One region of the Delftia sp. DS1230 genome, then DNA from elsewhere that is predicted to be linked to it. Evidence: predicted binding sites of a transcription regulator. Region 1 holds the regulator's gene; the other holds the start of a gene.
The links. Region 1 encodes NrdR, which represses ribonucleotide reductase genes. Its sites were predicted from a motif close to CACNANATNTNGTG; they were not measured.
Positions count from the first base shown of each region.

Region 2: the regulator NrdR is predicted to act here: its motif matches at 2,159-2,172, upstream of AAN986_RS23695 (ribonucleoside-diphosphate reductase subunit alpha).

Region 1 is NZ_CP157763.1:1,876,865-1,884,060, reverse strand. It holds ZMP/ZTP riboswitch at 1-67, shown strand, start outside; gene glyA (serine hydroxymethyltransferase) at 102-1,349, shown strand; gene nrdR (transcriptional regulator NrdR) at 1,372-1,827, shown strand; gene aroC (chorismate synthase) at 1,894-2,991, opposite strand; gene AAN986_RS08430 (AraC family transcriptional regulator) at 3,311-3,688, shown strand; gene AAN986_RS08425 (CBS domain-containing protein) at 3,789-4,241, opposite strand; gene AAN986_RS08420 (O-acetylhomoserine aminocarboxypropyltransferase) at 4,348-5,646, shown strand; gene AAN986_RS08415 (alpha/beta hydrolase) at 5,669-6,478, shown strand; gene AAN986_RS08410 (acetamidase/formamidase family protein) at 6,527-7,196, opposite strand, start outside.
Region 2 is NZ_CP157763.1:5,248,674-5,255,869, reverse strand. It holds gene AAN986_RS23695 (ribonucleoside-diphosphate reductase subunit alpha) at 1-2,032, opposite strand, end outside; gene ampD (1,6-anhydro-N-acetylmuramyl-L-alanine amidase AmpD) at 2,562-3,203, opposite strand; gene AAN986_RS23685 (sigma-54 dependent transcriptional regulator) at 3,190-4,704, opposite strand; gene AAN986_RS23680 (ATP-binding protein) at 4,704-6,467, opposite strand; gene AAN986_RS23675 (PP0621 family protein) at 6,470-6,730, opposite strand; gene ccsA (cytochrome c biogenesis protein CcsA) at 6,727-7,196, opposite strand, start outside.

The DNA of each region.
Region 1 (7,196 bases):
GCGTACCGCCCAGCCTCCATGCGCACGCGGGATCTGGAGTGTTCCGCCGTTCGCCTGGGCAGCCCTTGGCCTCAAGGGAATTTCAAGTTCACAGGACTGCCATGTTTCAACGCACCAATACCGTCGAGAAGGTCGACGCCGAAGTCTTTGCCGCCATCCAGGCCGAGAACCTGCGTCAACAAGAACATATCGAGCTGATCGCCAGCGAGAACTACTGCTCGCCCGCCGTGATGGAAGCCCAGGGCTCCCAGCTCACCAACAAGTACGCAGAAGGCTATCCAGGCAAGCGCTACTACGGCGGCTGCGAAAACGTCGATGTGGTCGAGCAGCTCGCCATCGACCGCGTCAAGAAGCTGTTCGGCGCCGAGGCCGCCAACGTCCAGCCCAACTCCGGCTCCCAGGCCAACCAGGCCGTGCTCATGGCCTTTGCCAAGCCCGGCGACACCATCATGGGCATGAGCCTGGCCGAAGGCGGCCACCTGACGCACGGCATGCCGCTGAACATGTCGGGCAAGTGGTTCAACGTGGTCTCCTACGGCCTGAACGCCGAAGAAGCCATCGACTACGACAAGATGGAAGCGCTGGCGCGCGAGCACAAGCCCCGCATCATCGTGGCCGGCGCATCGGCCTACGCCCTGGCCATCGACTTCGAGCGCTTCGCCAAGATCGCAAAGGAAGTCGGCGCCATCTTCTGGGTGGACATGGCCCACTACGCCGGCCTGATCGCCGCGGGCGTGTACCCCAACCCCGTGCCTCACGCCGACGTGGTCACCACCACCACGCACAAGAGCCTGCGCGGCCCGCGCGGCGGCGTGATCCTGATGAAGGCCGAGCATGAGAAGGCCATCAACAGCGCCATCTTCCCCGGCCTGCAAGGCGGCCCGCTGATGCACGTCATCGCCGGCAAGGCCGTGGCCTTCAAGGAAGCACTGTCTCCCGAGTTCAAGGCCTACCAGGAGCAGGTCGTGAAGAATGCCAAGGTCGTCGCCGAAACGCTGACGGCCCGCGGCCTGCGCATCGTCTCCGGCCGCACGGAAAGCCACGTCATGCTGGTGGACCTGCGCGCCAAGGGCATCACCGGCAAGGCGGCCGAAGCCGCGCTGGGTGCCGCCCACATGACGATCAACAAGAACTCCATCCCCAACGACCCCGAAAAGCCGATGGTCACCAGCGGCATCCGCGTGGGCACGCCCGCCATGACCACGCGCGGCTTCAAGGAAGAGGAAGCCCGCCTGACGGCCAACCTGCTGGCCGACGTGCTGGAGAACCCCAGCGACGAAGCCAACCTGGCCCGCGTGCGCGCCCAGGTGGCCGAGCTGACGGCCCGCTTCCCGGTCTACGGCGCCTGATTTGAGCGCATAGAGGCCTGCCATGAAGTGCCCGTTCTGCAGCCACCCGGACACCCAGGTCGTGGAGACCCGTGAGGCCGAGGATGGGGGCTTCATCCGCCGCCGCCGCCAATGCGGCGGCTGCGACAAGCGCTTCACCACCTATGAGCGGCCCGAGGTCAGCTTCCCCGCCATCGTCAAGAAGGACGGGCGGCGCATCGAGTACGAGCGCGCCAAGCTGCTGGGTTCGTTCAAGATTGCGCTGCGCAAGCGTCCCGTGAGCACGGAGCAGATCGATGCCGCCATCGAGCGCATCGAGGAACGGCTGCGCAACCTGGGCGAGCGCGAAGTGCTCTCCAGCCGCCTGGGCGAGATGGTGATGCGCGAGCTCAAGCTGCTCGACAAGGTCGGCTACATCCGCTACGCCAGCGTCTACCGCAGCTTCGAGGACGTGGACGACTTCAAGAACGTCATGGATGAAGTCCGCAATCCTGGCTGATCAGGCCGGCAGGACATAAGAAAGCCGCCCTTGGGCGGCTTTCTCTTTGGCGTCCTGGCAGCGCTTTCAGGGCGCCGCGGCAGGAATCGGCGCCAGGCCTGAATCGACGTCGCCGCACTGGGCGCGGTGGCGCAGGGCGTGGTCCATCACCACCAGGGCCAGCAACGCTTCGGCGATGGGCGCGGCGCGGATGCCCACGCAGGGGTCATGGCGACCCTTGGTGATGACTTCGGTGCTCTGGCCCTGGGTGTCGATGGACTCGCGCGGCGAAATGATGGAGCTGGTGGGCTTGATGGCGATGCGCACCTCCAGAGCCTGGCCCGTGCTGATGCCGCCCACGATGCCACCGGCGTTGTTGCTGCGAAAGCCTTCGGGGCTCAGCGAGTCGCCGTGCGTGGTGCCGCGCTGGACCACGCTGTCGAAGCCCGCGCCGATCTCCACGGCCTTGACGGCGTTCAGGCCCATCATGGCGTAGGCGACGTCGGCATCGAGGCGGTCATACAGCGGCTGGCCCAGGCCCACCGGCATGCCACTGGCCTGCACGCGCAGCGCGGCGCCGCAGGAGTCGCCCGACTTGCGCAGCGCATCCATGTATTCCTCGTAGCGGGACACATCGGCCACCGGCGCAAAGAAGGGATTGTTGCACACATGCTCCCAGCTCTCGAAGGGCAGCGACAGCTCGCCCACCTGGGTCATGCAGGCGCGGAACTCGGTGCCGAATTTTTCCTTGAGCCACTTCTTGGCCACGGCGCCGGCCGCCACCGTGGGCGCCGTCAGCCGTGCGGAGGAGCGGCCGCCGCCGCGCGGATCACGGATGCCGTACTTCTGGAAGTAGGCGTAGTCGGCATGGCCGGGACGAAAGCTTTGCGCAATGTTGGAGTAGTCCTTGCTGCGCTGGTCGGTATTGCGGATCAGCAAAGCGATCGGCGTGCCCGTGGTACGGCCTTCGTAGACACCCGAGAGGATTTCCACCGCGTCCGGCTCGTTGCGCTGCGTCACGAACTTGCTGGTGCCGGGGCGGCGGCGGTCCAGGTCGTGCTGGATGTCCGCCTCGCTCAGTGCCATGCCAGGCGGGCAACCGTCGATGACGCAGCCGATGGCCGGGCCATGCGATTCGCCGAAGTTGGTGACAGTGAATAGGGTTCCGAAGGTGTTGCCGCTCATAGGCCGATGATTATGCCCGGGTCGCCCCCAGGCGCCGCTCCCGCTGCAGCGGTGCATTGCGCAGGCTGCCATCTCCTGCAAAGAAACAATAAAACTATCAAATTACAAATATTGATAGCTAGAATTACAGAACATTGTTCTTCAACCGCCTGCGGACCATCCCTCAGGCACCAGCCGCAACTTGCGGGAGATTCGTGAAATGCAGACCTCTTCCGGCTCAACGCAACGCCAGGATCGCAGCGATCCTGCGAGCAGCACTCCACCGCCTTCACCCATCCTTCAACAGGATGCCGGTGACCAGAATCTTCACCCCACCCTGATGACCATGCTGCTGGTCTCAGCCAGGCCCGATGATTTCAGAACCCGCAACCGGCTTGCCCAGGCCAAGCAGTACATGCGGGCCCGGCTGGATGACCCCGAGCTCAAGCCCCTGCAGGTGGCCCAGGGCCTGGGCATGTCGCTGCGCAGCCTGGCGCGCCTGTTCGCCACCGAGGGACTGACTCCCAGCCGCTGGCTCTGGAACGAGCGCCTGGCCCAGGCCCACCTGCTGCTGCAGGCCGACAATGCGCGGCGCGTGACCGATGTGGCGATGGCCTGCGGCTTCACCAGTTTCTCGCACTTCAGCCGCGTCTTCAGGCAGGCCTATGCCGTGCCGCCCAGCGCCTTGCTCAAGCCCCGGCGCAGCAGCGTGCATTGAACGGGCTTGCGCCCGGCCGTAAAAAACCAAGGCCTGCGCCGCGTTCTGCGGTCGCAGGCCTTGCTGCATGGGCAGGGACGGTCTTGCCGCGACCGGATGATCAGTCCGCGCCCTGGCGCTCGCCTTCGGGCCAGTCGCGGATATAGGCCTTGAGCATGCGGTTCTCGAAGTTCTGGCTGTCCACCACGGCCTTGGCCACGTCGTACAGGCTGATCACGCCCATCAGCATGCGCTTGTCCATCACCGGCATGTAGCGCGCATGGCGGTCCAGCATCATGCGGCGCACCTCGTCCATGTCGGTTTCCATGGTGCAGGTCATGGGAGCGTCGTCCATGGCCGAGCGCACCAGCGTCTCGCCCACGCCGCCGTGCTTGACAAAGCCCTGGATCACTTCGCGGAAGGTCAGCATGCCGACCACGTCGCCGTGCTCCATGACCACGAGGGAGCCTATATCGCGCTCGGACATCACCTGCACCGCGCTGGCCAGGCTTTCGTCCGGCGACACCGTGTAGAGGGTGTTGCCCTTGACGCGCAGGATGTCACTTACTTTCATGCCGTATCTCCAAGATTGTCTGTGTCGCCGTGGTTGCGGCAAGCCCATGTCTGCCGGGAAATATAGCCCACAATGCCCGCTTGCCTTGACAACCATGGAGACAGGAATGCCCGGCTACTCGGATCCCGGCTTTGACACTCTGGCGCTGCACGCGGGCGCACAGCCCGACCCCGCCACCGGTGCGCGCGCGACGCCCATCCACCTCACGACCTCGTTCGTCTTCGAGTCCAGCGACCATGCGGCCTCTTTGTTCAATCTGGAGCGCCCCGGCCACGTCTACAGCCGCATCTCCAATCCCACGAACGCCGTACTGGAGCAGCGCGTCTCGGCCCTGGAAGGGGGCGTGGGCGCCATCGCCGTGGCCAGCGGCCAGGCGGCGCTGCACCTGTCGGTGGCCACGCTCATGGGCGCGGGCAGCCACATCGTGGCCAGCACGGCGCTGTACGGCGGCTCGCAGAACCTGCTGCACTACACGCTGGCGCGCTTCGGCATAGAGACCACCTTCGTCAAGCCCGGCGACATCGACGGCTGGCGCGCCGCCGTGCGGCCCAATACCAAGCTGTTCTTCGGCGAGACCGTGGGCAACCCGGGCCTGGACGTGCTCGACATTCCCACCATCAGCGCCATCGCGCATGAGGCCGGCGTGCCGCTGCTGGTGGACTCCACGCTGACATCGCCCTGGCTGATGAAGCCGCTGGAGCATGGCGCGGACATCGTCTACCACTCGGCCACCAAGTTCCTGTCGGGCCACGGCACCGTGGTCGGGGGCATCGTGGTGGATGGCGGCAGCTTCGACTGGGAAAAATCGGGGCGCTTCCCGGAGCTGACCGAGCCCTACGACGGCTTCCACAACATGGTGTTCAGCGAGGAAAGCAGCACTGGCGCCTTCCTTCTGCGCGCACGCCGCGAAGGCCTGCGCGACTTCGGCGCCTGCATGAGCCCGCACACGGCCTGGCTGATCCTGCAGGGCATAGAGACGCTGCCGCTGCGCATGGAGCGCCATATCCGCAACACCGAGAAGGTGGTGCAATTCCTGGCCAGCCATCCGCTGGTGGGCCGCGTGGGCCACCCGCTGCTCGATACCCATCCCTCGCACCAGCTCGCCAAGAAGCTGCTGCCGCGCGGCGCAGGCTCGGTGTTCAGCTTCGACATCAAGGGCAACCGCAACCAGGGCCGCAAGTTCATCGAGACGCTCAAGGTCTTCAGCCACCTGGCCAACGTGGGCGACTGCCGCAGCCTGGTCATCCACCCTGCCAGCACCACGCACTTCCGCATGAGCGACGAGGCGCTGGCCCAGGCCGGCATCGGCCAGGGCACGATCCGCCTGTCCATCGGGCTGGAAGACGCAGACGACCTGATCGACGACCTCAAGCGCGCCCTCAAGGCGGCCGAGAAGGCCGCGTGAATAGGCAAGGGAGACACCAACAATGAAGATCGATGTTCACGGCCACGCCATCTACGCCTATACCGGCGGCAAGGCCTTCAATCCTGCACAGCCGACGGCCATCCTCATCCACGGCGTGCTGTGCGACCACAGCATCTGGGCACTGCAAAGCCGTTACCTGGCCAACCACGGCTGGAACGTGCTGGCCATAGACCTGCCGGGCCACTGCCGCAGCGCAGGCGATGCGCCGGCCAGCGTGGAGGCGGCGGCGGATTTCATCGGCCAGCTCATGAATGCGGCAGGCATCGAGAAGGCTGCGCTGGTAGGCCACAGCTGGGGCAGCCTGATCGCCATGGAAGCGGCCGCGCGGCTGGGCGCGCGCGTCAGCCACCTGGTGCTGGTGGGCACGGCCTACCCGATGAAGGTCTCGCCTGCTTTGCTGGACTCCGCGCTCAGCACGCCCGAGCAGGCCATCCACATGGTGAATGTGTTCTCGCGCGCCACGCTGGCGCCACCCAGCGGCGCAGGCAGCTGGGTGTTCGGCGCCGGCATGGCGCTGGGCCGGCGCGTGCTGGCCAGCAATGACCGCACCAACCTGCTGCACGCCGGCTTCAAGGCCTGCGACAGCTATGCGGGCGGCGAGGGGGCCATGGCGGCGCTGCAATGTCCGGTCCTGTTCGCCCTGGGCGAGCAGGACCAGATGACGCCGCCCAAGGCCGCCAAGGGCCTGATCGAGGCGGCCCGGGCCGCGCAGCGCCAGGTCAGCATCGTGCACCTGCCCAGCGGCCACAACCAGATGACTGAGGCGCCCGACCAGACGCTGTTCGCCATCCGGGATTTCCTGGCGCGCTGAGACCGGCCAGGTCCTGCCCGCAGGGCAGGCACGCACTCACTCACGCACTCACGCCCCGCGCGCGGGGAAGATGCTCTTTTTCACGAGCGCGTGCACGCCCCAGTTGCCATCCACCACCTGGGTGATGCCGAAGTCCACGGCAATCGACATCAGCGAGATGGCCTCGTCCTCTCCCAGCCCCTGGGTGGTCATGAGGAAGTGGCGCATCTTGTGATAGGCGTCGCGCAGAGCCAGGTCCACGGAAGACTTCTTGAAGATCTGGTTTTGCGCATCCGGCCCCAGCTCCGCCAGGTAGTTGGCGTAGCTGAAGCCGTGCAGCAGCCATTCGTCCTGGGTTTCGAGCAGCGGATAGGCCAGTTCGGCCAGCGGCGTTCCAGGCAGGTCCGCCTTCTTGTGCAGGATCAACTGGAAGGTGCCGGTCAGCGAGCACTCGATGGCCGTGCCGCACAGCTCGGAGTCCCCCTGCGAGGCATGCGGATCGCCCACGGTGAAGTTGGCCCCTGGCACGGCCACGGGGAAATACATGGTCGCCCCCTTGCCGATGCGCCAGTTGTCGATGTTGCCGCCCGTGTGGTTGGGCGGAATGGAGCTGGCCATCTCCACCTCGGCCGGCGCCACGCCGATGGTGCCGAAATGCGGGCGCACGGGAACGCGGATATTGCGCAGCACGTTTTCGTTCTTGCTGATCGTGCGGTGGTCCACGGGCACGCCCGGATAG
Region 2 (7,196 bases), 2.9 Mb from region 1:
CGCTGGCGTAGGCGATGCGCATTTCATAGAGCGCATCCTGGAAGCCCATCAGGCCCAGGCCCACGGGGCGATGGCGCAGGTTGGAGTCCTTGGCCTTCTGCACGGCGTAGTAGTTGATGTCGATCACGTTGTCCAGCATACGCATGGCCGTGGTGATGGTCTTGCGCAGCTTGCCGTGGTCGATGGCGCCGTTGGTGATGTGGCGCGCCAGGTTGACCGAGCCCAGGTTGCAGACGGCGGTCTCGGTGTCGCTGGTGTTCAGCGTGATCTCGGTGCACAGGTTGGACGAGTGCACCACGCCGGCGTGCTGCTGGGGCGAGCGCACGTTGCAGGGGTCCTTGAAGGTGACCCAGGGGTGGCCGGTCTCGAACAGCATGGACAGCATCTTGCGCCACAGGTCCACGGCCGGGATGCGCTTGAACAGCTTGAGCTCGCCGGTGTCGGCCTTGGTTTCGTAGGCCGTGTAGGCGCGCTCGAAGGCTGCGCCGAAGAGGTCGTGCAGGTCGCCGACATCGGAGGGCGAGAACAGGGTCCACTGGCCCTTTTCCATGACGCGCTTCATGAACAGGTCGGGAATCCAGTTCGCCGTGTTCATGTCGTGCGTGCGGCGGCGGTCGTCGCCCGTGTTCTTGCGCAGCTCGAGGAATTCCTCGATGTCCAGGTGCCAGGTCTCCAGGTACGTGCAGACGGCGCCCTTGCGCTTGCCGCCCTGGTTCACGGCCACGGCCGTGTCGTTGACCACCTTGAGGAAGGGCACCACGCCCTGCGACTCGCCGTTCGTGCCCTTGATGCGCGAACCCAGGGCGCGCACGCGCGTCCAGTCGTTGCCCAGGCCGCCGGCGAACTTGGACAGCAGAGCGTTTTCCTTGATCGACTCATAGATGCCGTCCAGATCGTCGGGCACCGTGGTCAGGTAGCACGAAGACAGCTGCGAGCGCAGCGTGCCGCTGTTGAACAGCGTGGGCGTGCTGCTCATGAAGTCGAAGGAAGACAGCAGTTCGTAGAACTCGATGGCGCGCGCGTTGCGGTCCTCTTCCTGCAGCGCCAGGCCCATGGCCACGCGCATGAAGAAGGACTGGGGCAGCTCGATGCGCGTCTTGCGCACGTGCAGGAAGTAGCGGTCGTACAGGGTCTGCAGGCCCAGGTAGTCGAACTGCTCGTCGCGCTCGGCCTTGAGGGCGGCAGCCAGGCGGGGCAGGTCGTAGTTCAGCAGCTCGGGGTTGAGCAGCTCGTTGTCCACGCCCTTCTGGATGAAGCCGGGGAAGTAGGCGGCGTAGGCCGACTGGATGTCGGCAGGCTGCACGTCATGGCCCATGACCTCGCGCACGATGGTGTGCAGCAGCAGGCGGGCGGTGACGTAGGTGTAGTCGGGGTCCTTTTCGATCAGCGTGCGCGCGGCCAGGATGGAGGCCTTGAAGACTTCTTCGATCGGCACGCCGTCGTACAGGTTGCGCAGCGTCTCGGCAACGATGGGCGCGGCCTGGATGTCGGCATTGAGGTTGCGGCAGGAGGCCTCGATCAGGGCCAGCAGGCGGGCCTGGTCCAGCGGAACGCGCTGGCCATTGTCGGTCACATGCAGCACGGGGGCGGGCGCGGCCGCAGCGGCGGCAGCGGCCTCGGCGGCCTTCTTCTGCTCGGCACGCTCCTGGTTGCGGCGGTCGCGGTACAGCACATAGGCGCGCGCCACGTCGTGGTGGCCGCCGCGCATCAGGCCCAGCTCGACCTGGTCCTGCACGTCTTCAATATGGAAGGTGCCGCCGCCCGGACGCGAGCGCAGCAGGGCGCGCACCACGGCCTGGGTGAGCTCGTCCACGGTCTCGCGCACGCTGGCGGAGGCAGCGCCCTGGGCGCCGCGCACGGCCAGGAAGGCCTTGGTCAGCGCGACGGCGATCTTTTGCGGGGTGAAGGGCACCACGTCGCCGCTGCGGCGGATGATCTGGTAGCCGTCCTGCACGGACAGGTGATGGGCGGAGGAAGGATTGGCAGCATCACCGTGCGCAGCGGGAGCCAAAGAATTCAGTGCTTCTTGCATGAGTTTCCTCAACGGGTGTTTGTGGATAGAACGGACGCGGACCTGCACTGGGGGCAGGCTTGCTGGGAGATGGAATCGATGGCCGGATGTGCACACCGTTTTCACAGGGTGTGCACAGCTTGTGAACACTAGATATGGTGTCCGGCGTGCTCTCAGGCACTACCTGTAGTGTATCGCCGTCTCATGTACACGGGGTACTCACGGCCGGAAAACCGCTGTTTGCGCTGCGCCAAAACAGTGCCCAGCATGCAAGCCCATAGCAGCAGATCACCGCTGCGCGGTGGCTGGCGGGCGATGGCCTGTCGCAAGCCGCTACAGCCTTGCCGCTGCGCCGGTCGGACCGCCGAAAGCCCCATGAACAGTGGGGCTGCGACACATGCGTGAATTTGTAAAAAAAGATCAGGCCGGCCCGGCGTGCGCCTGCGCGCCACATGGGTTGCTTTCTGGATTGACAGCGCACTTTTCCTGGGCCTGTGGACAAGCCGGCCTGCGTGCAAGGCCTGGCGCAGTCCGGCAGGAGGGTGTGTGCTTACGTGGAGGGCTGGCCGGCGCGGGGCGGCAGCTGCCAGTTCGCCGTGGCCTGGTGACGGGACAGCAGCCCGCGCAGCCGGGGCCAGTCGAAGCCGGGGCCGGGATCGCGTTTGCGGCCGGGCGCAATGTGCTCATGGCCTGCGAGATGGGCGACGGGGTAGCGTGCGGCGATGGCTTCGCACAGGTTCTCCAGGGCCGCATATTGCGCCGGCTCGAACGGCAGTCCCTCCAGGCCCTCCAGCTCTATGCCGATGGAGTCGTCGTTGCAGCGATCCTTGCCGCGCCAGCTGGAGGCGCCCGCATGCCAGGCGCGCGCGTCACAGTCCACAAATTGCCAGACCTCGCCCAGGCGCGTGACGAAGAAATGGGCCGACACCTCCAGGCCGCGTATGCCCTGGTAGTAAGGATGGGCGTCCCAGTCGAGCTGGTTGGTGAACAGTTGCTGGACCGCCCCCGTGCCGTACTCGCCGGGGGGCAGGCTGATGGAGTGCACGACGACCAGATCGACCAGGGCCTGGGCCGGGCGCTCGCCGAAGTTGGGCGAGGGCAGGTGGCGTGCCTGTTGCAGCCAGCCGCCTTGCCAGGTCCAGGCAGGGCCCATGGTCGTGGTGGCTGGTGCCTGCGGATCAGGCTTCGCCATGGCCGCCTCCGTCCGCCTCGGCGCTGGCGTCGCCGGGCAGGGCGATGTTCAGCCGGTCGATGCGGTAGCGGATCTGGCGCAGGCTCAGCCCCAGGCGCGCGGCCGTGGCCGTGCGGTTGAAGCCGTTTTCCTGCAGCGCCTGCACCAGGATGCCGCGCTCGCGCTCGTCCAGCCAGGCCTGCAGGTCGCGGGGCAGCTCCATGTCGGCAGGCTCCGGCGGCGGTGCGGCGCCGTCGTGCGCCTGGGTCTGCGTCGATGCGGGTGGAGCCGGCGGAGTGCCGCAGGGCAGCTGCATCTCGGGGTCTATGCGCAGCGGCCCTTCCTCGCCCAGCGTGATGGCGCGGTGCAGCAGGTTCTCCAGTTCACGCACATTGCCGGGCAGGGGCAGGCGGGCGATCTGCTCCAGGGAACGCTCGTCGATCTCGGGCATGGGCAGGCCCGACTCCTGCGACAGCCGTGCCAGCAATGCACGGCACAGCGCGGGCAGGTCCTCGCGGCGCTCGCGCAGCGGCGGAAGAAGTACTTCGATGACGTTGAGGCGGTAGTACAGGTCCTGGCGAAAACGTCCTGCCTGCACGTCGGCGGCCAGGTCGCGGTGGGTGGCGCTGACGATGCGCACGTCGGCTGCTTCCTCCTGCGCCGAGCCCAGGGGGCGCACGCGGCGTTCCTGGATGGCGCGCAGCAGCTTGGCCTGCATGGGCAGCGGCAGGTCGCCGATTTCGTCGAGGAACAGGGTGCCGCCGCGTGCCGCCTGGAAATAGCCGTCGCGGTCCTGGGTGGCTCCGGTATAGGAGCCCTTGCGGGCGCCGAAGAACTCGGCCTCCAGCAGGTTTTCGGGGATGGCGCCGCAGTTCACGGCCACCATGGGGCCGTGGGCGCGCTGGCTGCAGGCGTGCAGGGCGCGCGCCACCAGTTCCTTGCCCGTGCCCGACTCGCCGTGCACCAGCACCGGCGCCATGCCGCGCGCCACCTTGGCAATGCGCTGCTTGACGGCCTGCATGGCGGGCGACTCCCCAACCATGGCGTCGAGCGCCCCGCCGCCGCTGAGCACGGGGCTTGCGGCCGACGCCGCCGAGGGGCTGCGCGCCGGCATCACGCCGGGGGGCGACACGCCGCCCACGCCCTGGGCGGCCGAGGCCACGACCAGGCGGAACTGCTTGAGGTCCACGGGCTTGGTCAGATAGTCGAAGGCGCCCGAGCGCAGGGCTTCGACGGCATTTTCGGCCGAGCCGTAGGCGGTCATGACCACGCAGCGTTCTCGCCGCTGCTGGTTGCGCAGGTCCTGCAGCAGCTCCATTCCCATGCCGTCGGGCAGGCGCATGTCGGTGATGACCACGTCGAAGCGCTGGGTCTGCAGCTGTTCGCGCGCCTCGCCCACGCTGGCGGCGGTTTCCACGCGGTAGCCTTCGCGCAGCAGGGTCAGTTCATAGAGGGTGCGCAGATCCGGCTCGTCGTCCACGACAAGAATCGATGCGGCAGCGGGCAGGGAGTTCAAGGGCATCACACCACAATCTGGTCAAACAGGGAGGCCGGCAGAGCCGATGCGGCGCCGGCGCGGAACACGATGCTGAAGGCATTGCCCTCGACAGGGCCGTGCGGCGCGGGCCGCGACAGCCGCTGGTAGCTGATGCCTGCATCGTAGCGCTGGCACAGCTCGCGGCAGATGTACAGGCCCAGGCCGCTGGAGCGGCTTTCCGACGAGAAGAAGGGCTCGAACAGATGGCGCTGCACCGTGGGCTCCAGTGCGGCGCCGTCGCTCCAGACCTGCAGCCAGATCTGGCCTGCGGCCGGCGCGCCGGTCAGCACCTGCAGCGTATGCGGCTGCTGGGCGTTGCTGCGGTAGCGCTGGGCGTTGTCCAGCAGGTTCACCAGGATGCGGCGCAGGTGCTCGCCGTCGAACACCACGGTCCTTGCGCGCGCGTCCAGCAGCAGCTGGATGCTGCGCGCAGGCTGGTCCTGGGCCTGCCACTCCTGGCAGGCCTGGGCCACATGCTGGTCCAGGTCCAGCAGGCCGGCGTGGGCCTCGCCAATGTGCTGCTGGGCCCGCGCGATGTTGAGCACGTCCTCGACGGTGCGCGCCAGCCGCTCGGCGTTCTGGCCCACGATGCGGCACAGCTGCTGCTGGGCCGGGTTCTGCGCCAGATCTTCTGCCAGCAGGGCGTTGGCCTGGGTGATGGCGGCCAGCGGATTGCGGATCTCATGGGCCACGGCGGCGGACATGCGGCCCATGGAGGCCAGCTTTTCCGTGCGCAGCCGCGCCTCCAATTCGCGCAGGTCGTGCAGAAAGACCACGCACAGCTGCTGCAGCAGCGCGGGCTCGGCGGCATCGGTGGCGTCGGACGGGGTGGCGACCTCGGTCAGCCAGGTGCGCAGATGCAGTCCCGTCATGCCTTCCTGGCCGATGGACTGCAGATGGATGGCGGCCGATATCGGCAGGTTCTGGGCAAAGCTCTGGGCCACGGCATCCTGCAGCCGCTGCCAGCCGGCGTGCTCCTTGAGGGCGAAGGGCAGGGCATGCGCGTCGGCCAGTCCCAGCAGGTGCAGCGCGGCCGGGTTGGCCTGCTGCACGCGGAATTGGGGATCAACCACCAGCACGCCTTCGCCCAGGTGGCGGATCACCAGGGCATTGACCTGCTCCTGGGCCTGGGCCTTGCGGCTGCTGTGCTGTGCCAGGTGCCGCTCGCGCCGCACGCGGCGCGCCAGCTCGTGCGTCAGATAGGCCACGGCGAAATAGCCTGCGCAGGCAAAACTGGCCTGGTAGTAGGCCTGGGTACTTTCTATGCGGCCCGCCAGGTCCTGCCATGCGACCCAGCCCAGGGTCAGCAGCGTGACGCTGGCCGTGGTGGCCAGCGCCAGCGTCAGATTGCCCAGCACGGCCGAAATCAGGATGGGGATGGCCAGCAGGGCCGAGTAGTTGAGCGGGCCTGTCTGCAACACCTGCAGCAGGCAGATGGCCGCGATGTCCACGCCGATCACGGGCAGCCAGTGCACTCCGGCGCGGGCAGAGGGCGGCTGCTCGCGTGCGGTCAGCCGCACCAGCAGCGTCAGCCCCAGGTAGCCCAGGCAGACCAGCCAGACCAGGGGATTGCCGCCGGGCTGCACGCTGAGCAGCGCCAACTGCAGCAGCAGCAGCGCAGTGGCGATGAGAACGCGGCCCGTCAGAAATCCCTGCCACAGCCGGACGAAGGGGGCGTTGGCGTCGTGCGGCGACTGCGCCGTGGCCTCGTCGATGGTGGGCGGCGGGGAGCGGGCGGCGTCCTGCATGCTCAGCGCCGTTGCGCCAGGGCCCGGTGCTCGGCGCTGCAATAGCTGCGGCCTGCGGCCTCGATGGCTTCGCTGCGCGGCAGGTGCAGTCCGCAGTGCGCGCATTCGACCATGTCCTGTGGAGCCGCCAGCGGCGCGTTGGCCGGGTTGGCCGGGTTGCGCGGCGCAGCCGCCTGGCGCCGCTCACGGGCCTCGGTTCTGCGCTGGCCGCGCCAGACGCCGACGGCAATGACGATGACGATCAGGACCAGCAGGTACTTCATGCGGCGCGCTCCAGCAGCACTTCCATCACGAAGCGTGATCCCGCATAGGCCAGCAGCAGCAGCGCGGCGCCTGCGTAGAGCACGCGCACGGCGCTGCGGCCACGCCAGCCAAAGCGCGCACGGCCGATCAGCAGCACGGCAAAGGTCAGCCACGACAGCAGCGAGAACACCGACTTGTGGTTCCAGACCCAGGCCTTGCCGTAGAGCTGTTCGCCGAACAGCCAGCCTGCGGCCAGCGTGGCCGTGAGCAGCACAAAGCCTGCGGACACGAAGCGGAAGGTCAGGCGCTCCAGCGTGAGAAGGGGCAGGCCGCTGTCATGCCCGCCACCGCCCAGCCGCATGTGCTGCTCGGCGCGTGTCATCAGCGAGGCATGGACCACGGCGGCGGCGAACAGTCCGTAGGAGGCAATGCCCAGCGCCAGGTGCAGCGGCAGCCAGGGCGAGGCGTTGACATGCAGGGGCGTTC